DNA from 4 places in the Streptomyces sp. NBC_00726 genome. Region 1 is predicted to be linked to each of the others. Evidence: riboswitches for the same ligand, from Rfam matches in the RefSeq annotation. Region 1 holds a riboswitch; each other region holds the start of a gene.

Region 1 (5,242 bases):
GCTGGCGAGGTCCTCCATGGCGCACAGCCGGGGCAGATGGCGTTCGCGCTGAGCGTCGTCGCCGTACCGGTCGATCATCCAGGCGACCATGTTGTGGATGGAGAGGTAGCCGGCGATGGACGGGCAGCCGGAGGCAAGGGTCTCGAAGACGAGGACGCCGTCGGCGCGGCTGAGCCCCGAGCCGCCGGACTCCTCCCGGACGTAGACGCCGCCGAGCCCGAGCCCCGCGGCCTTGCGCAGGACGTCGACGGGGAAGTGCTTGTCGCGGTCCCAGTCGAGGGCGTGCGGGGCCAGGTGATCCTGGGCGAAGTCGAGAGTGGTCTCCGTGAGGGCCTGCTGGTCCTCGGTGAGCAGGGTGCTGGTCATGGCCGTTCAGCCCATCGTGGGGATCGTGAAGCTGGCACCCTCGCGCAACCCGGCGGGCCAGCGCGAAGTGACCGTCTTCGTACGGGTGTAGAAGCGGATGGCATCGGGGCCGTGCTGGTTGAGGTCGCCGAAGCCGGAGCGCTTCCAGCCTCCGAAGGTGTGGTACGCCACCGGCACCGGGATGGGCACGTTGACGCCGACCATCCCGGTGTCGACGCGGCGGGTGAAGTCACGGGCGGTGTCCCCGTCACGGGTGAAGATCGCGACCCCGTTCCCGTAGACGTGCTCGCTGGGCAGGCGCAGGGCCTCCTCGTAGCCGGCGGCGCGTACGACGCACAGCACCGGGCCGAAGATCTCCTCCTGATAGATACGCATGGCCGGCGTCACCCGGTCGAACAGGGAGGCCCCCGCGAAGAAGCCGCCCGCATGCCCGTCCAGGACGAAGTCCCGCCCGTCCACGACGAGTTCGGCGCCCTCCTCGACGCCGAGGTCGACGTAGGAGCGGACCCGTTCGACGGCCTCCGGGCCGACCAGCGGACCGAAGTCGGCGTCGGGGTCGTCACTGCGGCCGATCCGGAGCGTGCCGATGCGCTCCTTCAGCCGGGTCACCAGCGCGTCGGCGGTCTCCTCACCGACCGGGACGGCGACGGAGACCGCCATGCAGCGCTCCCCCGCCGAGCCGTAGCCGGCGCCGATCAGGGCGTCGACGGCCTGGTCGAGATCGGCGTCCGGCATCACGATCATGTGGTTCTTGGCGCCACCGAAGCACTGGGCGCGCTTGCCGTGCGCGGCGGCCGTGGCGTAGACGTGTGCGGCGACCGGCGTGGAACCGACGAAGCCGAGGGCGGCGACCCGGGGGTCGTCGAGGAGGGTGTCGACGGTCTCGCGGCCTCCGTTGACGACGTTCAGGACACCGGGCGGCAGCCCCGCTTCCAGGAACAGTTCGGCGAGCCGCAGCGGGACGGAGGGGTCGCGCTCCGAGGGCTTGAGGATGAAGGCGTTGCCGCAGGCGAGGGCGGGCGCGGCCTTCCACAGCGGGATCATCGCGGGGAAGTTGAACGGGGTGATGCCGGCGACGACGCCGAGCGGGGAGCGCAGGGAGTGGACGTCGATGCCGGTGCCGGCGTTGTCGGTGAACTCCCCCTTGAGCAGGTGCGGGATGCCGGCCGCGAACTCGACCACGTCCAGGCCCCGTTGGATGTCGCCGTGCGCGTCGGCGACCGTCTTGCCGTGCTCGGCGGACAGCAGCCGGGCCAGCGCGTCCTTCTCCCGCTCCACCAGCTGAAGGAACTTCATGAAGACCCGCGCACGCCGCTGCGGGTTCCACTCGCCCCAGCCGCGCTGCGCCTCGACGGCATCGGCGATGACCGCCTCGGTCTCGGTGCGGTTCGCGAGGGGCACCAGGGCCTGCACCTCGCCGGTGTTGGGGTCGTACACCTCGCCGTACGCCCCGGACGTTCCCGGGACGCTCTTACCGCCGACGAAGTGGGTCAACTCGCGCACGGAGGCGCGTTCGTGCTCGCGGACCATGACTGCCTGCTCTCGTCAGGAGGGATCCGGGGATGGCGCGCCGGGGCGCACACCCGCACCGAAGGCGTACGGGTATGGTGGGGCGCGAGATCGCGAATGGCCGGAGGCCCCGTCAGACGGCGGGCTCACCTGGGTCGTGGATACATACCGATGCCATGCGTGTCAGCTCCATCCTCGTGGACAACACAGAACATCCCGCGGCCGGTATCCTGACTCCCGGATCAGCGCGCGCCGTCCGCCTTCCCGACATCCAACTCGTCAGTGGCGTAACGCTCGACGGCGTACTCCCCGGTCACAGTGGCGGGACCGTGCCGGATTCACACCGGCTTCCCTGCACCGCGGGCCTTGTACTCGCGACTATATAGTTGGACGTCCTAGTAAATCCAGAGGCGCGTCCCGGCATGTCGTAGGCTGGGCACCGCAGCTGGTTCGCCCCGTCCGCCAGGCGGGATGCGTCGTAAGAGGGAACCCGGTGGGAATCCGGGACTGCCCCGCAGCGGTGAGCGGGAACGACCGCCGTCATACGCACTGGACCCGGGACGGGTCTGGGAAGCGACGGCCAGTAGGTGTCCTCCGGCACGGAGGATGGGCCCGCGAGTCCGAAGACCTGCCGACTGCCCGTGTACGGACCATTCCGTACACGGATATTCCGGTGACCTCGTGGGCGGGTCGGCGTACACACCAGGCGGAGCGTCCTTGCCCGTCGGGTCGTCGTCACCTTCGCGCTCTCGTCCCGTCTCCGGGATCTCAGGGATTCATCTCGCGAAGGAGATCTCCGTGACCACCAAGTCCGCAGCCGCGGCAGCACGCGCCACCGTGTACGGCTACCCCCGCCAGGACCGGGACCGGGAGCTCAAGAAGGCCGTCGAGGGTTACTGGAAGGGCCGCGTCACCGCGGACGCCCTCCGGCAGACCGCCGCACAGCTCCGGCACGACAACCGGCAGCAGCTCGCCGACGCCGGCATCCAGGAAGTCCCCACCGGTGACTTCTCGCTCTACGACCATGTGCTGGACACCACCGTCATGGTCGGCGCCATCCCCGAGCGCCACCGGGAAGCCGTCGCGGCCGACGCGGTGGACGGCTACTTCGCCATGGCGCGCGGCACCCAGGACGTGGCGCCGCTGGAGATGACCAAGTGGTTCGACACGAACTACCACTACCTGGTGCCCGAGCTGGGCCCCGGCACCGTCTTCACCGCGGACTCCGGCAAGCAGGTCGCTGAGCTCAAGGAGGCCCTGGCGCAGGGGCTTGCCGCCCGGCCCGTGCTGGTCGGCCCCGTCACCTATCTCCTGCTGGCCAAGCCGGCCCCCGGTGTGCCCGCCGACTTCGAGCCGCTGACCCTGCTGGACCGGCTGCTGCCGGTGTACGCGGAGGTGCTGGCGGATCTGCGTGCGGCCGGGGCCGAGTGGGTGCAGCTGGACGAGCCGGCCCTCGTCCAGGACCGCACCCCGGCCGAGCTCAACGCGGCCGAGCGCACCTACCGTGACCTCGGCGCGCTCACCGACCGCCCGAAGCTGCTCGTCGCCTCCTACTTCGACCGGCTGGGCGAGGCGCTTCCGGTGCTGGCGAAGGCTCCCGTGGAGGGCCTGGCGCTGGACTTCACCGAGGCCGCCGCCGCCAACCTGGACGCCCTGGCGGCCGTGGGCGGACTGCCCGGCAAGCGCCTGGTCGCCGGTGTCGTCAACGGCCGCAACATCTGGATCAACGACCTCCAGAAGTCGCTGTCCACACTGGGCACCCTCCTCGGGCTGGCCGACCGCGTCGACGTGGCCGCCTCCTGCTCGCTGCTCCATGTGCCGCTGGACGCCGCCGCCGAGCGGGACATCGACCCGCAGATCGTCCGCTGGCTGTCCTTCGCCCGGCAGAAGACCGCGGAGATCGTCACCCTGGCGACGGCGCTCGCGCAGGGCACCGACGCCATCGCCGGTGAGCTCTCCGCCAACAGGGCCGCGCTGGCCTCCCGGGCGGACTCCCCGATCACCCGGGACCCGGCCGTACGCGCCCGGGCCGAGGCCGTGACGGACACGGACGGCCGCCGCTCGCAGCCGTACACCGAGCGGGCCGCCGCCCAACGGGCACACCTGGGGCTGCCGTTGCTGCCGACGACGACCATCGGCTCGTTCCCGCAGACCGGCGAGCTGCGGACGGCCCGCGCCGATCTGCGGGCCGGGCGCATCGACACGGCAGGTTACGAGGAGCGCATCCGGACGGAGATCCGCGAGGTGATCTCCTTCCAGGAGAAGACGGGCATCGACGTGCTGGTGCACGGTGAGCCCGAACGCAACGACATGGTGCAGTACTTCGCCGAGCAGCTGACCGGATACCTCGCCACCCAGCACGGCTGGGTGCAGTCGTACGGCACGCGGTATGTGCGTCCGCCGGTCCTCGCCGGGGACATCTCGCGCCCCGAGCCGATGACGGTGCGCTGGACCTCGTACGCCCAGTCGCTGAGCGACCGCCCGGTCAAGGGCATGCTCACGGGTCCGGTCACCATGCTCGCCTGGTCGTTCGTCCGCGACGACCTGCCGCTCGGGGAGACCGCCCGGCAGGTGGCGCTCGCCCTGCGCGACGAGGTCAATGACCTTGAGGCAAGCGGAACTTCGGTGATCCAGGTGGACGAACCGGCGCTGCGCGAGACGCTGCCGCTACGGGCGGCCGACCGGGCGGACTACCTGGCCTGGGCCACGGAGGCGTTCCGGCTCACGACCGGCGGGGTGCGGCCGGCCACCCAGATCCACACCCACATGTGCTACGCGGAGTTCGGGGACATCGTCCAGGCCATCGACGATCTGGACGCCGACGTCATCAGCCTGGAAGCCGCCCGCTCCCACATGCAGGTCGCCCGCGAACTGGCCGCCCACGGCTACCCGCGTGAGGCGGGACCGGGGGTCTACGACATCCACTCGCCCCGCGTCCCGAGCGCCGAGGAGGCCGCCGAGCTGCTGCGTACGGGACTGAAGGCGATCCCCGCCGAACGGCTCTGGGTGAACCCCGACTGCGGCCTCAAGACCCGCGGCTGGACCGAGACCCGGGCCTCCCTGGAGAACCTGGTCGCCGCCGCCCGTACCGTCCGGGCGGAACTGCCCGCTTCCTGAACGGGGTTGCCGGGGGCCGGGACGTCACTCGCGTCCCGGCCCCCGGCCGGCCGCGCCCGGGTCGAACGCGTACAGGTCGAGAATCTCGGGCATCGGGGCCGTGCCGGGGCCTCCGGCGCTCACCCAGGCTATGACGTCCTCGGTCGCGTCCCGGTCGTTGACCAGCCCGAGCCACACCGGCCGGGCCCCGGCGCGACGGGCATCGGCCGAGGGCTGTACGACGATGACGTTGGCCTGTTCGCACACGTCC
Region 2 (5,242 bases), 120 kb from region 1:
ACCACCGCCGTGGTCGAGTCGGAACTGATCGGCGGCGAGTGCTCCTACTGGGCCTGCATGCCGAGCAAGGCGCTCCTGCGCCCCGTCGTCGCCCGCGCCGACGCCCGCCGCGTCCCCGGCCTGAGCGGCGCCGTCCAGGGACCGCTGGACACCGCCGCCGTCCTCGCCCACCGCGACGCGTACGCCTCGCACTGGAAGGACGACGGCCAGGCCGCCTGGCTCGACGGCATCGGCGCCGACGTCTTCCGCGGCCACGGCCGGCTGACCGGCCCCAAACAGGTCACCGTCACCGCGCCCGACGGCACCGGACACCGGCTCACCGCCCGGCACGCCGTCGCCGTCTGCACGGGCAGCAGGGCCGTGGTTCCCCGCCTCCCCGGCATCGAGGAGGCCCGCCCCTGGACGAGCCGTGAGGCGACGAGCGCCAAGGAGGTCCCCGGCCGGCTCGTCGTGGTCGGCGGGGGAGTCGTCGGTGTGGAGATGGCCACCGTGTGGAACGCGCTCGGCGCGAAGGTCACCCTGCTGGTACGCGGCAAGGGGCTGCTGCCCCGGATGGAGCCGTTCGCCGGTGAGCTGGTCGCCGGGGCGCTGACCGAGGCCGGAGCGGACATCCGTACGGGCGTCTCGGCCACCGCCGTACGCCGCCCGGGTGGCGACGGCCCGGTCACCGTGGAACTCGACGACGGCGGGAGCGTGGAGGCCGACGAGGTCCTCTTCGCCACCGGCCGCGCCCCGCGCACCGAGGACCTGGGCCTGGAGACGGTCGGCCAGGAACCCGGCACCTGGCTCGTCGTGGACGACACCTGCCGGGTCGAGGGCACGGACTGGCTCTACGCGGCCGGCGACGTCAACCACCGGGCGCTCCTGACCCACCAGGGCAAGTACCAGGCACGCATCACGGGCGACGCGATCGGCGCCCGCGCGCAGGGCAAGCGGCTGGACACCGCCCGCTGGGGCGCCCACGCGGCGACCGCCGACCACGCGGCCGTCCCGCAGGTCGTCTTCACCGACCCGGAGGCCGCGTCGGTGGGCCTCTCCCTCGCCGAGGCGGAACGGGTCGGCCGCCGGGTCCGCGCCGTCGACTACGACCTCGCCTCGGTGGCCGGGTCCGGTCTGTACGCGGACGGCTACCGGGGCCGCGCCCGCATGGTCGTGGACCTCGACCGCGAAGTCCTGCTGGGCGTCACCTTCGTCGGCCCGGGCATCGGCGAACTGCTCCACTCGGCGACGATGGCGGTCGCGGGCGAGATCCCCATCGACCGGTTGTGGCACGTGGTTCCGTCGTACCCGACGATCAGCGAGGTGTGGCTGAGGCTGCTGGAGACGTACCGGGGGTAGGCGCCGCGTGCGGGACCTCCGCGATGCGATCAGGCCGGGGGCGCGCTGTCGCTGGTGGTGACGCGGACGTGGTCCACGACGAGTTCGCCGGGGAAAACGGTGTTGCCGTCGGGGTCGCCGGACCCGCCGGCGAGTGGGCGTCCGGCGCGGAGGTTCCAGCGCCCCGAGCGCCCGGTCAGTTCCGTCAGCGTGAGCGGGGCGACGTCGAGGCGCCAGAACGCCTGCGGCGGCAACGCCAGCGCGTGGACCACGGCCGCGCGCACCAGGGGCGGTTCGGCGACGGCCAGCACCCGGCCGGCACCGGTCAGCGAGTCGAGCCAGGCGCCCGCCCTGGCGCACAGGCCGAGCAGCGACTCGCCGCCGTGCGGGGCGGCCGACGGGTCGCCCAGCCAGGCCGCGACCCCGTCCGGCTCCCGCGCACTCACCTCGTCCAGCCGGGCCCCCGACCAGCGCCCCAACTCCCAGTCCCGCAACCCCGGTTCGCCCGTCGAGCGCAGCCCCAGCGCCTCCGCCGTCCGGGCGCACCGCTCGGACGGCCCGTGCACTGCCCGGTCCGTTTCCGGGACGTGGGGCGCGGCCAGCCGGGCCGCCCGCACGCCGGACGCGTCGAGCGCCGCGTCGCCGGCGAACCGGGCCTCGCGCAGCGCCGCGTTCATCGCCGGTGAGATCAACATCACCCGTACCGTCATTACCACCCTCAACTTCCCGAACACCGGCCCCACGGCCAAGCACACCATGGCATCCGGGCCCCACGGACCGCTTGTAAGGGGCATGGCGGTGCCCGGTGTCCAGGGGGTATGGTCGCGGCGACATGACGAGGGTGTGAAGGAAGTCCGGTGAGAATCCGGCACGGTCGCGCCACTGTGTACCCGCGCACGCGGGAAGTCAGACCCAGCACCTTCGTCTCAGGCACCACGATCGGGACGCGTGTTCCCACAGGAGGTTCTGCCATGGCGCAGACTGCTGCCCCCGCCACCGGCGCATCCGCCATCACCCCCATCTCCCTGAAGGCCATTGCCCCTTGGGCGGTCTTCTTCGGCATCCTCATGCTGGTCCTGCTCTACTTCGTGGGCGCCGAGCAGGGCGCCACGGCCGTCATCTCGGGCGAGGGCGTCCACGAGTGGGTCCACGACGGCCGCCACCTCCTCGGCTTCCCCTGCCACTGACCGACCGACCGGCTGATCCAGGGGAATCCCTCATGAACTCCATATCCGTCAGAGCCCTGCTGGTCCGCGGCATGCTGGCCGGACTGGTCGCGGGCGCGCTCGCGCTGCTCGTCGCCTACTTCCTCGGCGAGTCCCGGGTCGACTCGGCCATCGCGCTCGAAGAGGCCGCGCACAGCGCCCACGGCCACGACCACGGCGCCGCCGAGGAACTCGTCAGCCGCGGCATGCAGTCCACCGCGGGCCTGGCCACCGGTGTGCTCGTCTTCGGCGTCGCGGTCGGCGGCATCGCCGCGCTCGTGTTCTGTTACGCGCTGGGCCGGATGGGCCGGTTCGGCCCGCGTGCCACGGCCGCGCTGATCGCGGGCGCCGCCCTGGTGAGCGTGTACATCGTGCCGTTCCTGAAGTACCCGGCCAACCCGCCGGCCGTCGGCAACCCCGACACCATCGGCAAACGCACCGCGCTGTTCTTCCTGATGGTCGCCCTCAGTGTGCTGCTCGCGGTCGCCGCCGTCATCGTCGGCAAGCGCCTCGCACCCCGCCTGGGCAACTGGAACGCGACGGTCGCCGCGGCCGCCGGTTACGTACTGCTGATCGCCCTCGCCTATGTGTTCCTGCCCTCGTTCAACGAGGTCGGCAAGGACTTCCCGGCCACGCTGCTGTGGCAGTTCCGGCTGGCCACGCTCGCGGTGCAGGCCACGCTGTGGACCACCTTCGGCCTGCTCTTCGGCCACCTCACCGAACGCCTGCTGGTGCCGAGGGCCGACACGGCCGCGGACGGCCGGGCGAACCGGACCGCCGCCGCGGTGGGCTGACGGCCGGCCGCGTACGTGCCGCAACGGGCGGAGCCCGCCGGGTGATCACCGGTGGGCTCCGCCCGTTTCTACGCCGTCCACTCGGCCAGGTAGTACTTCAGCGACTCGTCCTCGTCCACGAGGCGCATCCCGGCCGCCGTCATGACGCGCTGCGAGGCGATGTTGCCGGTGTCGGCGTCCCCGCGCACCCGGACGACGCCCTGTTCCCGGGCGAACCGCAACAGCGCCCGAAGCGCCTCGGAGGCGTAACCCCGCCCGCGTGCCGACTCCACCAGCCCGTAGCCGATCGTGACACTCCGCCGCTCGTCCGGCGCGGCGTGGAAGCCGATGCCGCCGATGACCACACCGTCTTCGCGGAGCCGTATCTCGTACGAACCGAAGGGGGTCGGATCGCCGCTCCTCAGACACGTGACGAGGAAGCGCGCGGCGGCCCCCCGCTCGCCGGGGGAGGGGTAGCCGGGCGCCCAGCGCGTCCCGGCCGGCGGCGAAGCGGTGGCGACGAACTCGGCGTAGGCGGGGGTCATCGGGCGCAGGACCAGGCGCGGCGTTTCAAGGTCGGTCATGGTCCTCTGGACTATCACGCGCCCGCCGCTTCCGGCACCCGAAATACGACAGGTGCCCGTACGCGGTTACGCGGACCCGAGGTCACCGGACAGCGCGGCGGCCAGCCGCAACTGCGTGTCCGCCTCGGCCTGCCGCCCCTGGCGCTCCAGGGTCCGGCCGAGCATCAGCCGGGCGTAGTGCTCCACCGGATCGCGCTCCAGAACCGCACGAAGCTCCGTCTCGGCCCGCCCGAGGCTCGCCGAGTGGTAGTAGGCGCGGGCCAGCAGCAGCCGGGGCGCGACCTGCTCCGGAACCTCCGCGACGAGTCCGTCCAGGATGCGGGCCGCGGTCGTGTACTCCTTCGCGTCGAAGAAGAACCCCGCGCGCTCCCAGCGCTCGGCGGCGGTGCCGAACTCGTAGTAGCCGTCGCTCATGTCGTCTCCTCGGTCGGTCGAGCGTCCGATCCTCACAACACCGGCAGGTGGTTTAACATTCCACTAATTGTCCGGCGTGGGTGCCATCCGTCCCCACCCGCGGCGGAATAGGTTGAGCGCCATGAGCAATCTCGATCGCCAGGCCGTCCCCACCGTCTGCGGGGGCCGTGGTTTCGTCGTCGCGGAGCCCGTACGTGAGCTGCTCGCCCCGCGCAAGGTGCGGCTCGGCGAGTCCACCGAGGTCCGCAGGCTGCTGCCCAACCTGGGCCGCCGGATGGTCGGCGCCTGGGCCTTCGTGGACCACTACGGCCCCGACGACATCGCCGACGAACCCGGAATGCAGGTGCCGCCGCACCCGCACATGGGCCTCCAGACCGTCAGCTGGCTGCATGAGGGCGAGGTCCTGCACCGCGACAGCCTCGGCAGCCTCCAGACGATCCGCCCGCGCGAACTGGGCCTGATGACCTCCGGCCGCGCGATCAGCCACTCCGAGGAGAGCCCCAAGCGGCACGCCGCCCTGCTGCACGGCGCCCAGCTCTGGGTGGCACTCCCGGACGCGCACCGCTTCACCGAACCCCACTTCCAGCACCACGGCGACCTCCCCGAGGTCACCGCCCCCGGCCTCACGGCCACCGTGATCCTGGGCGACCTGGACGGCGCCACCTCACCCGGCACCACGTACACCCCTCTCGTGGGCGCCGACCTCACCCTCACCCGGGGCACGCGGACCCGGCTCCCCCTGAACCCCGACTTCGAGTACGCCGTGCTCGCGATGTCCGGCGAGGCCGAGGTCGACGGCGTCCCGGTCCTCCCCGGCTCCATGCTCTACCTCGGCTGCGCCCGCACGGAACTCCCCCTCCGCGCGGAGTCCGACGCAAGCCTGATGCTCCTGGGCGGCGAGCCGTTCGAGGAGGAACTGATCATGTGGTGGAACTTCGTGGGCAGGACC
Region 3 (5,242 bases), 1.6 Mb from region 1:
GCTGCCGCGACAGATACAGCCGCGCCTCGGGGGAGTTGATGTGCTTGTACAGCGTCAGCACCAGGTTGTTCGCGACGATCGAGTCACCGGTCGCGAAGAACGCCACCAGGCGTCCGATCAGGTGCTGCTCGGCGGGCGTCATCTTCGCGAGGTCCGCCACGTCGGAGTGGAGGTCGACCTCCTCGACGTGCCAGGTGTTCTTGATCGCGTCCCGGTAGCGCTCGTAGAAGTCCGGGTAGCGCATGGGCCGCAGGGTCAGCTCGAATCCCGGGTCGAGCAGGTTCTTCGTGGTGTTCTCGGTGGTCATTACTGGCATGCCTCGCAGGACTCGGGGTTTTCCAGGGAGCAGGCGATGGCGTCCGCGTCGGGAGCCTGCGCCTGCTGTACGGGGATGGGGGCGGCGGCCGACGCGGTCCCGGACGCGGCACGGGCGATCCGGGTCGCCGGACGCGACCGCAGGTAGTACGTCGTCTTCAGGCCCTGCTTCCAGGCGTACGCGTACATCGAGGAGAGCTTGCCGATCGTCGGCGTCTCCAGGAACAGGTTGAGCGACTGGCTCTGGTCGAGGAACGGCGTACGGGCCGCCGCCATGTCGATCAGGCCGCGCTGCGGGATCTCCCACGCGGTGCGGTACAGCGCCCGCACGTCCGCCGGAATCCACGCGAAGCCCTGCACCGAGCCGTTCGACTCGCGCAGCGCCTCACGCGTCCGCGCGTCCCACACGCCGAGCCGCTTCAGCTCATCCACCAGATAGCCGTTGACCTGGAGGAACTCACCGCTCAGGGTCTCCCGCTTGAAGAGGTTGGAGACCTGGGGCTCGATGCACTCGTAGACGCCCGCGATCGAGGCGATCGTCGCGGTCGGGGCGATGGCCAGGAGCAGCGAGTTCCGCATCCCGCTCTTCGCGACCCGGGCGCGCAGCGCGTCCCAGCGCTCCGGCCAGTTCAGCTCCGTGTCGTAGTGGTCGGGGTGCAGCACGCCGCGCGCGGCCCGGGTCCCGGACCAGGCGGGCAGCGGACCGGACCGTTCCGCGAGGTCGCAGGACGCCTCGTAGGCGGCGAGCATGATGCGCTCGGCGATCTTCGTGGAGAGCGCCCGGGCCTCGGGGGAGTCGAAGGGCAGCCGCAGCTGGAAAAAGACGTCCTGAAGGCCCATCGCGCCCAGGCCCACCGGCCGCCAGCGGGCGTTGGACCGGCCGGCCTGCTCGGTCGGGTAGAAGTTGATGTCCACGACCCGGTCGAGGAAGGTCACCGCGGTGCGCACGGTGGCGTCCAGCCGCTCCCAGTCGATCGAGCCGCCGGCCACGAACGCGCCGAGGTTGACCGAGCCGAGGTTGCAGACGGCCGTCTCGCCGTCGTCGGTGACCTCCAGGATCTCCGTGCACAGGTTCGAGGAGTGCACGACCCTGCCCGGCTCGGCGGTCTGGTTCGCCGTGCGGTTGGAGGCGTCCTTGAACGTCATCCAGCCCTGCCCGGTCTGCGCCAGGGTCCGCATCATCCGGCCGTACAGCTCACGGGCCGGCATGGTCTTGCGGGCCAGCCCCTGCGCCTCGGCCGCCCGGTACGCGGCGTCGAACTCGTCGCCCCACAGGTCGGTCAGCCCGGGCACGTCTGCCGGGGAGAACAGCGACCAGGGGGCGTCCGCGTCGACGCGGCGCATGAACTCGTCCGGAATCCAGTGCGCCAGATTCAGGTTGTGCGTGCGGCGCTGGTCCTCGCCCGTGTTGTCGCGGAGCTCCAGGAACTCCTCGATGTCCGCGTGCCAGGTCTCCAGGTAGACCGCGGCGGCGCCCTTGCGCCGGCCGCCCTGGTTCACGGCGGCGACGGAGGCGTCCAGCGTCTTGAGGAACGGCACGATGCCGTTGGAGTGCCCGTTGGTGCCCCGGATCAGGGAGCCCCGGGCGCGGATGCGGGAGTACGAGAGGCCGATGCCGCCCGCGTGCTTCGACAGGCGGGCCACCTGGTGGTAGCGGTCGTAGATCGAGTCCAGCTCGTCCAGCGGCGAGTCCAGCAGATAGCAGGACGACATCTGCGGGTGACGGGTGCCGGAGTTGAAGAGCGTCGGCGAGGACGGCAGGTAGTCCAGCCGGCTCATCAGCCCGTACAGCGCCGCGACCTCGTCCAGCGCCCGCTCGGAGGTGTCCTCGGCGAGCCCGGCGGCGACCCGGAGCATGAAGTGCTGGGGGGTCTCGATGACCTGCCGGGTGATCGGGTGGCGCAGCAGATAGCGGCTGTGCAGGGTGCGCAGGCCGAAGTAGCCGAAGCGGTCGTCGGCCCCGTCCGCGAGGGACCGTTCCACCAGGGCGTCCAGGGCGGCGGCGTGCAGCGTGACGAACTCGGCGGTCCGGTCCGCGATCAGGCCCTCGCGGTGGCCCACGGCGACCGAGGCGGAGAAGGAGGTGGCGCCCTGGCCCGCGGCCTCGTCCGCGATGGTCCGGGTGAGCAGCCGGGCGGCGAGCCGGGAGTAGGCCGGGTCCTCGGAGATGAGGCCCGCGGCGGCCTCGGTGGCCAGCGAGCGCAGCTCCGCCTCGTCCGACCGGGCGTTGCGGCCGCGCAGTGCGGCGGCGGCGACGCGACCGGGGTCGGTGTCGGGCAGGTCGGCGGTGAGATCGGTCAGGGTCCGCAGCAGTGCGGTGCCCGGTCCGTCGTTCCCGGTCCCCGTTGCTTCGGCCGCTGAAACCGGATCGGCTGGCGCGATGGTCACGTGGTGCTCTCCCTCGCTCGGCTCTGGGCCGGCGGGGAGCGGGGGCAGCCGGGCAGGAGCGGGCCCGGTCGGGGCGGCACTCCGTGCGGCGTCCACCGGCCCATCCACGAGGCCCGGACGTCTGGGCATCCGGTTCGGTCGAGCCGGATGCGCCGTCGGCAGGTCCTCGGACTCCACGGGTGCGCGAAAGCACACCGATCACACCGTTGCGGGACAGTTCCGGATTCGCACCGGATTCCCCTGCGGCGACAGCGAGCATGAGCATACATGTGGGGGCCGCCCTGTCGGGCAGCCCCCACATGTTGTGTCGCGAGGCGTAAAGGTGTGCGGTCAGTGACCGCCCGGGGCTCCCGCCGTGGCCGGCGGCAGCTTCTCCTGGACACCCGGGTCGCCCGCGTCCGCGGTGTAGTCGCCCGGGGAGGTCTCGTCGGTCCCGGCGGGGGCCTTGACCGCGTTCAGGACGAAGGTGAGGACGATGACGACCACGACGTTCAGCACGAACGCGGTGAGGCCGATGTAACCGATCTCACCGAGGCCCGGGATCTCCTTGGAGGACCCGCCGAAGTGCTTCTGCGTCGGGCTCGCGACCCCGTACGCGGCAGCCGTGCCGTAGATCATGCCGACCGCCCAGCCGGCGAGCAGCGCCCAGCGGTGGAACCACCGGGTGAACAGGCCGCCGACCAGGGCCGGCATGGTCTGGAGGATCCAGATCCCGCCCAACAGCTGGAAGTTGATCGCGACGGTCTTGTCCATGGTGAGGACGAAGGCGAGCGCGCCGACCTTGACCAGCAGCGAGACCAGCTTGGAGACCTTGGTCTCCTGCTCGGGCGTCGCATCCGGCTTCAGGAAGTCCTTGTAGATGTTGCGCGTGAAGAGGTTCGCCGCGGCGATCGACATGATCGCGGCCGGCACCAGGGCGCCGATGCCGATCGCGGCGAACGCCACACCCGCGAACCAGTCGGGGAACATGTTCTCGAACAGCTGCGGGATGGCCAGCTGGCCGTTGTCCACCTTGACGCCGGCGGCGATCGCCATGAAGCCGAGCAGCGCGAGCAGGCCCAGCATCAGCGAGTACAGCGGCAGGATCGTGGTGTTGCGGCGGATCACCTCACGGCTGCGGCTGGAGAGCGTCGCCGTGATCGAGTGCGGATACATGAACAGCGCCAGCGCGGACCCGAGCGCCAGGGTCGCGTAACCCCACTGGCCCGCCGCGGCCGGTGCGAGGCCGCCCGCGCCCGCCTTGGTGAACTTGTCCTGGGCGGAGGCGAAGATGTCGTCGAAGCCGCCGAGCTTGATCGGGATGTAGATGATCGCCACGGCGATGACCAGGTAGATCAGCCCGTCCTTGACGAACGCGATCAGCGCGGGCGCCCGCAGCCCCGAGGAGTAGGTGTACGCGGCGAGCACCGCGAACGCGATCAGCAGCGGCAGGTCCTTGACGAACCAGTTGGTGTTCTCGCCGCCGCCGACGCCCATCACGTCCAGCACCGCCTGGATGCCGACGAGCTGGAGCGCGATGTACGGCATGGTGGCGAGGATGCCGGTGACCGCGACGGCCAGCGAAAGACCCTTCGAGCCGAACCGGCCGCGGACGAAGTCCGAGGTGGTGACGTACCCGTGCTTGTGCGAGACCGACCACAGGCGCGGCAGGAAGGTGAAGATCAGCGGGTACACCAGGATGGTGTACGGCACGGCGAAGAAGCCGGCCGCGCCCGCCGCGTAGATCGCCGCGGGCACGGCGACGAAGGTGTACGCGGTGTAGAGGTCGCCGCCGAGCAGGAACCAGGTGACCCAGGTGCCGAACGACCGTCCGCCCAGGCCCCATTCGTCCAGCGTGGCCTCGTTCTCGGCCTTGCGCCAGCGGGCGGCCAGGAAGCCCATGACCGTGACGGCCAGGAAGAAGAAGATGAAGACGCCGAGCGCGACGCCGTTCACGCCGTCCTTCATGCCGACGCACCCCCCTTGCGGGCGCGCTGGTCACGCTGCCACAGCTTGTACGCGATCATGGTGAGCGCGGTCGAGATCAGCACCCAGAGCATCTGGTACCAGTAGAAGAACGGGATGCCGATGAAGGCCGGGTCGAGCTTCGCGTACGAACTCACCCAGAGCATCGCCACGAACGGCGCGATGAGGCACAGGGCGATGACCACTCGCAACGGTGTGACCGTGGGTGGCTTTCCTTCAGGTTCTTCCGCCATGGCGGCGACTCCGTCCCCTCGCTGATCACCTGTAGTGCGCAGGAAATCTAGGCGAGGGATCCGGCCAGCGTCACCCCCCGTCCGTATTGCGGTCCGGCAACGGTCGTCGGGGGACGGGCGGATGGCCCCAATGGCGGCAAACGTCCGTGGCTGGTCCGGACCGGAAAGGCCCCCGGAGGCGGGTCCGGGGGCCTTTCCGGGAGCACGTGTGCGAGGGGTCAGTCCAGCGGCCGCTTCAGGCGGGCCACGAACTTGTAGCGATCGCCGCGGTAGACCGAGCGCACCCACTCGACCGGTTCGCCCTGCTCGTCCAGCGAGTGCCGGGAGAGCATCAGCATCGG
Region 4 (5,242 bases), 5.1 Mb from region 1:
GCACGGCGGTCGACTTGGCGGTGCCCTTCTCGCCACGGACCAGGACCCCGCCCACGGCCGGGCTGACCGCGTTGAGCAGCAGCCCGAGCCGCAGGTCGTCCTGGCCGACGATGGCGGTGAAGGGGTAGGGCGTACTCACAGGGCCTCCTTGACGGGGATGGCGGGCGCACCCGGCGGGATGAACGGCAGACCGGACGGCGCGCCCGACTCGATGAGCTGCCACAGCGCGTCCGTGTCCGCGTGTTCCTCGATCAGGTCGCCGAGGCGGTCGAGCTGTTCCTCGCGCAGAGCGGCGAAGCAGGTGTCGGGCGCGGGCACGAAGCGGCGGCCGGTGAGCCGGGCCACCTCGGCCAGGAACCGGCGGCGGAAGGCGTCGCTCTCCAGCGAACCGTGCCAGTGCGTGCCCCAGACGGCACCGGACCGGCAGCCGTCCAGCGGGGTGCCGAGGCCGTCCGTCAGGAACGGTTCGCCGCCGCGCACATCGGCGACGCCGTGATGGATCTCGTACCCGTCGACGGGTGCACCGAGCGCCTCGCCGGACGGCCGGGCGAGGGTCTTCTGGCGGTCGAAGCGGACCCGCACGGGCAGCAGGCCGAGCGCGTCGACCCGCCCGGCGCGCGACTCCACCTCGTCCTCGATGTGCTCGCCGAGGATCTGGTAGCCGCCGCAGATCCCGAGCACCGGCCGTCCCTCGGCCGCGCGCCGCCGCAGCGCCTCGGCGAGCCCGCGCTCGCGCAGCCAGGCGAGCGCCTTCACGGTGCCCCGGGTGCCGGGCACGATGACGAGGTCCGCGTCGGCCAGCTCCTCCGGCCGGTCCACGAAGCGGACGACGACGCCGGGTTCGGCGGCCAGCGCGTCCACATCGGTGAAGTTCGACATCAGAGGGATCGCGCACACGGCGACGCGCAGGACGTCCTCGCCGTGCGGCGGGGCAACCGCCGACTCCCGTACGGTGCCGCGCAGCGACACCCGCAGCCCGTCCTCCTCGTCGATACCGAGCCCGTGCGCGAACGGCAGCACCCCGTAGGTGGGGCGGCCCGTCAGGTCGCGCAGCATGTCGAGCCCCGGCTCAAGCAGCGAGACGTCGCCCCGGAACTTGTTGACCAGGTATCCCGCGACCAGCTCCTGGTCCTCCGGCGCGAGCAGCGCCGTCGTGCCGAAGAACGAGGCGAAGACCCCGCCCCGGTCGATGTCCCCGACCACCACGACCGGGAAGCGCGCGGCCCGGGCGATGCCCATGTTCACGATGTCCGTGCGGCGCAGGTTGATCTCGGCGGGCGAGCCCGCGCCCTCGCAGATCACCGCGTCGTACGTGCTCCGCAGCTGCTCCAGGCAGTCCGTGACGGTGGACAGCAGGCGCTCCTGCCGCCCGCCGTGGTAGCCGCGGGCGCTCATCTCGCCGACCGGCCGCCCCATCAGGACGACCTGGCTGGAGCGGTCGCCGCCGGGCTTGAGCAGCACCGGGTTCATCAGGGCGGTCGGCTCGACACGGGCGGCCTGGGCCTGCATCGCCTGGGCCCGGCCGATCTCCGCGCCCTCGCGGGTGACGAAGGAGTTCAGCGACATGTTCTGCGCCTTGAACGGGGCGACCTTCACGCCCCGGCGCACCAGCCAGCGGCAGATGCCCGCCGTGACGACGCTCTTGCCCGCGTCCGATGTGGTCCCGGCGACCAGCAGTCCGCCGCTCATATCGCTCTCCGTCCAGGTATACGAGGTCTGCGGGACCGGCGAGCGAGCGCCCCCGCGCCCAGCCGGGCGGCCACGCCGACGCCGAGGGCCAGCACGCCCACCCGGCGCGAGAGCCGCACCGCGCGCTCGATGTCCGCGGTCTCCACCGCCCGGCCGGCCGCCCCGTTGAGCACGGGCCGGTGCTCGACCCGGCCGCCGTAGGTGAGGGTCCCGCCCAGCCGTACGCCGAGCGCCCCGGCGAACGCGGCCTCCACCGGCCCCGCGTTGGGGCTCGGGTGCTTGGCGGCGTCCGCCCGCCAGGCCCGTACCGCCTCCCGGGGCCGGCCGCCCGAGGCCACGGCGAGCAGGGCGGTGAGCCGGGCGCCGGGCCAGCCCGCGAGGTCGTCCAGCCGGGCCGAGGCCCAGCCGTACCGCAGATGGCGCGGCGACTTGTGGCCGACCATCGCGTCGAGCGTGTTGGCGGCGCGGAAGCCGACGAGCCCGGGGACCCCTGCGAGGGCGCCCCAGACGAGGGCGCCGACCACCGCGTCCGAGGTGTTCTCGGCGACGGACTCCACGACGGCGCGCGCGATCCCGGGGCCGTCCAGCGCCTGCGGGTCGCGCCCGCACAGATGCGGCAGCCGCTCCCGGGCCGCCTCGACGTCCCCCGCGGCGAGCGCCCCGCCGATGGCCCGGGCCTCCCGCCCCAGCGACGTACCGCCGACGACGGACCAGGTGGCGGCGGCGGTCAGGGCCACGGACGCGGCGGGGTGGCGGCGAAGGGCGCGGGCGGCGAGCGCGGCGCTCCCGGCGGCGCCCCCGGCGCAGATCAGGGTGTGCAGGGCGCCCCGGCCGCGGTGGTCGCGCCAGAGCCGGTCCTCGACGGCCGCGGCGGCCCGCCCGAAGGCGGCGACCGGGTGGCCCCTGCGGGGGTCACCGAGCAGCAGGTCGGCGATCAGGCCGGCGGTGGCGCCGTACGCGTAGATGCGATCGGCACGCACGGCTCAGCCGGCCGTACCGGAGTCCGCCGGCAGAGGCTGTGGGGAGAGGGGCGCACGGCAGCCGGGCATGGCGATATGTCCTCACTCAGGGTCCGCGCCCTGGTTCGACGTGACGGCGGCAGGAGTCTCCTGGCTTCCGGATCGGCGGATTCCCCGGTCTTCCAGTCCGCTCGCGCGGGCCGTGACGTGCGGTGGGGGACCGCTCCCCGGTGACAGTGGCGGGACCGCGCCGGATTCGCACCGGCTTCCTCTGCTGTCGCCGTAATGGCTCCGGCAGTCCACCACGCCCCGCGAACGCCCGTCAACTCGCCGTTGACCTGCGGCGGCGGGGTGTGGGCGGACGCACATCGGGCCGGACGCGCACGAGGTGCGTCCGGCCCGGGGGAGGGGGTGCCGCGTCAGGCGACGATCAGATAGATGCCGTACGCGACCGCCGCCGCGCACAGCCCGAAGCAGACGTACGCCCCGGCGCGCGCCAGCAGGACCGAGGAGCCCGCCGGACCGCCCTGCGCGGCCGGTTCCGGCTGCTTGGAGAGGCCGACGATGCCGAGCGTGAAGAGGCCCACCAGGGCGACGGTGGTGACGAGGGAGACGCCGAAGACGGTGCCCAGAGCTGCCCAGTCGATGTTCATACGGGTGTCCTTTACCGGAGTGCCGGGTCGGTCAGACCGTGGCGGGTCGGGCCGGATCGGCGGCGGCGGGTGCGGCGGGCGCCGGAATGGTGGCGGCGAGGTCGTGCGCCTGGGCCGCGGTGGGCGGCGGGCTCACGGCCGCGATGGCCTGGGTGACGACACCGGCGGGCTCGGCCGGGGCCGCGTCCTCGGTGCCGGGTGCGACATCGCCGTGGCCGACCGGCTTGCGGCGCGAGAGCACCCAGATCGCCCCGGAACCAGCGACCAGCAGGGCCGCGACGACCACGACGCCCCAGGTGCCCTGCTTCGTCAGGAACTCGGCACCCGCGCCGACCAGACCGGCGGCCGGCAGGGTCAGGCCCCAGGCGACGAACATCCGGGTGGCGGTGGACCAGCGGACCACACCCCCGGCCCGGCCGAGGCCCGCGCCCATCACGGCCCCGGAGCAGGACTGCGTGGTGGAGAGGGAGAAGCCGAGGTGCGAGGAGGCCAGGATGACGGTGGCCGCGCTGGTCTGGGCGGCGAAGCCCTGCGGGGGCTTCAGCTCGGTCAGGCCGCTGCCCATGGTGCGGATGATGCGCCAGCCGCCGAGGTACGTGCCGAGCGCGATGGCCATTCCGGCGCTGACGATGACCCAGACCGGCGGGTTGGAGCCGGGGGAGAGGACGCCGCCGGTGACCAGGGCCAGCGTGATGATGCCCATCGTCTTCTGCGCGTCGTTGGTGCCGTGGGCGAGCGAGACGAGCCCGGCCGAGGCGATCTGCCCCGCCCGGTAGCCCTTGGCGGTCGCCTTCTCCTGGGCGTCGTTACGGATCTTCCCGCCGATCCGGTACGTGAGCCTGGTGGCCAGGAGCGCGGCCACGCCGGCCACGATCGGGGCGGCGACGGCGGGCAGCAGCACCTTGGTGACGACGGTGCCGCCGTTGACCGACGACCAGCCGGCGGACATCACCGCGGCGCCGATGAGGCCGCCGAACAGTGCGTGGGAGGAGCTGGACGGGAGCCCGACCAGCCAGGTCAGAAGATTCCACAGGATGGCGCCGACGAGCGCCGCGAAGATGACCTCGGTTCTGAGGCCGTCCTCGTTGACGATCCCGCCGGAGATCGTCTTGGCGACCTCCACGGACAGGAACGCGCCGACCAGATTGAGAACGGCGGACATCGCGACCGCCGTCTTGGGTTTGAGTGCGCCGGTCGAGATGGTGGTGGCCATCGCGTTGGCGGTGTCGTGGAAACCGTTCGTGAAATCGAACACTAGAGCTGTCACGATCACTATCGCGAGCAGCAGCGTGATGTGTTCCATTTACCCAGGCAATCGTTCGACGTCATTGGCACGTGGAACGTAGGCAACTTGAGTGAACGGAAGATGAACTGAGCAGGGCGTTGCGGTGACCCCCGCGGTGGTGGCCGGACGGCGCCCGGAAAGGATCTTCGGATGAGTGACGGACGGCACGACGAGATGGCCCGTGGATGGGGGGCGGTCGTCGCCGCGGCGCGCCGCACGGCGGCCGAGGGACTGGTCGTCGGCACCTCCGGAAACGTCTCGCTGCGGGTCGGCGACACGGTGCTGGTCACACCCAGCGGAGTGCCGTACGACGAGCTGGGCCCCGAGCACCTGACCGGCGTCGATCCGGAAGGCAACCAGACCTTCGGGGCACTGAACCCCACCAGCGAACTCCCCCTCCACCTCGCCGTCTACCGGAACACCGACGCGAAGGCCGTCGTGCACACCCACGCGGTCCACGCCACCGCCGTCTCCACCCTCGTCACCGAGGTCCCCCCGGTCCACTACGCCGCCGCGATCCTCGGCGGCACGGTCCGGGTCGCCCCCTACGCCCGGTATGGCACCCCCGAACTGGCCGCCAACATGCTCACCGCCCTCCGCGGCCGCACCGGCTGCCTGCTCGCCAACCACGGCACCGTCACCTACGGCGCCACCCT

The links. Region 1 has a riboswitch for cobalamin ahead of metE (5-methyltetrahydropteroyltriglutamate--homocysteine S-methyltransferase). Riboswitches for the same ligand answer to the same signal wherever they lie in the genome.
Region 2: linked by a shared signal. The riboswitch ahead of OG338_RS28255 (CbtB-domain containing protein) and the one ahead of metE (5-methyltetrahydropteroyltriglutamate--homocysteine S-methyltransferase) in region 1 are both predicted to bind cobalamin.
Region 3: linked by a shared signal. The riboswitch ahead of OG338_RS20795 (ribonucleoside-diphosphate reductase subunit alpha) and the one ahead of metE (5-methyltetrahydropteroyltriglutamate--homocysteine S-methyltransferase) in region 1 are both predicted to bind cobalamin.
Region 4: linked by a shared signal. The riboswitch ahead of OG338_RS05020 (cobalamin biosynthesis protein) and the one ahead of metE (5-methyltetrahydropteroyltriglutamate--homocysteine S-methyltransferase) in region 1 are both predicted to bind cobalamin.

Annotation. Positions count from the first base shown of each region.
Region 1 covers NZ_CP108983.1:6,234,623-6,239,864, reverse strand. Annotated here, with positions in the region: partial or broken gene OG338_RS27710 (acyl-CoA dehydrogenase family protein) at 1-366, opposite strand, end outside; gene OG338_RS27705 (CoA-acylating methylmalonate-semialdehyde dehydrogenase) at 373-1,896, opposite strand; cobalamin riboswitch at 2,078-2,259, opposite strand; cobalamin riboswitch at 2,305-2,526, shown strand; gene metE (5-methyltetrahydropteroyltriglutamate--homocysteine S-methyltransferase) at 2,674-4,992, shown strand; gene OG338_RS27695 (hypothetical protein) at 5,017-5,242, opposite strand, start outside.
Region 2 covers NZ_CP108983.1:6,352,977-6,358,218, forward strand. Annotated here, with positions in the region: gene OG338_RS28245 (dihydrolipoyl dehydrogenase family protein) at 1-1,338, shown strand, start outside; gene OG338_RS28250 (histidine phosphatase family protein) at 1,368-2,027, opposite strand; adenosylcobalamin (AdoCbl) riboswitch at 2,152-2,243, shown strand; gene OG338_RS28255 (CbtB-domain containing protein) at 2,289-2,504, shown strand; gene OG338_RS28260 (CbtA family protein) at 2,537-3,316, shown strand; gene OG338_RS28265 (GNAT family N-acetyltransferase) at 3,385-3,879, opposite strand; gene OG338_RS28270 (tetratricopeptide repeat protein) at 3,946-4,293, opposite strand; gene OG338_RS28275 (pirin family protein) at 4,415-5,242, shown strand, end outside.
Region 3 covers NZ_CP108983.1:4,610,679-4,615,920, forward strand. Annotated here, with positions in the region: gene OG338_RS20790 (ribonucleotide-diphosphate reductase subunit beta) at 1-307, opposite strand, end outside; gene OG338_RS20795 (ribonucleoside-diphosphate reductase subunit alpha) at 307-2,703, opposite strand; cobalamin riboswitch at 2,843-2,975, opposite strand; gene mctP (monocarboxylate uptake permease MctP) at 3,034-4,650, opposite strand; gene OG338_RS20805 (DUF3311 domain-containing protein) at 4,647-4,901, opposite strand; gene OG338_RS20810 (GntR family transcriptional regulator) at 5,120-5,242, opposite strand, start outside.
Region 4 covers NZ_CP108983.1:1,124,380-1,129,621, reverse strand. Annotated here, with positions in the region: gene OG338_RS05030 (putative cobaltochelatase) at 1-139, opposite strand, end outside; gene OG338_RS05025 (cobyric acid synthase) at 136-1,689, opposite strand; gene OG338_RS05020 (cobalamin biosynthesis protein) at 1,686-2,669, opposite strand; cobalamin riboswitch at 2,792-2,921, opposite strand; gene OG338_RS05015 (hypothetical protein) at 3,068-3,301, opposite strand; gene OG338_RS05010 (anion permease) at 3,333-4,604, opposite strand; gene OG338_RS05005 (class II aldolase/adducin family protein) at 4,737-5,242, shown strand, end outside.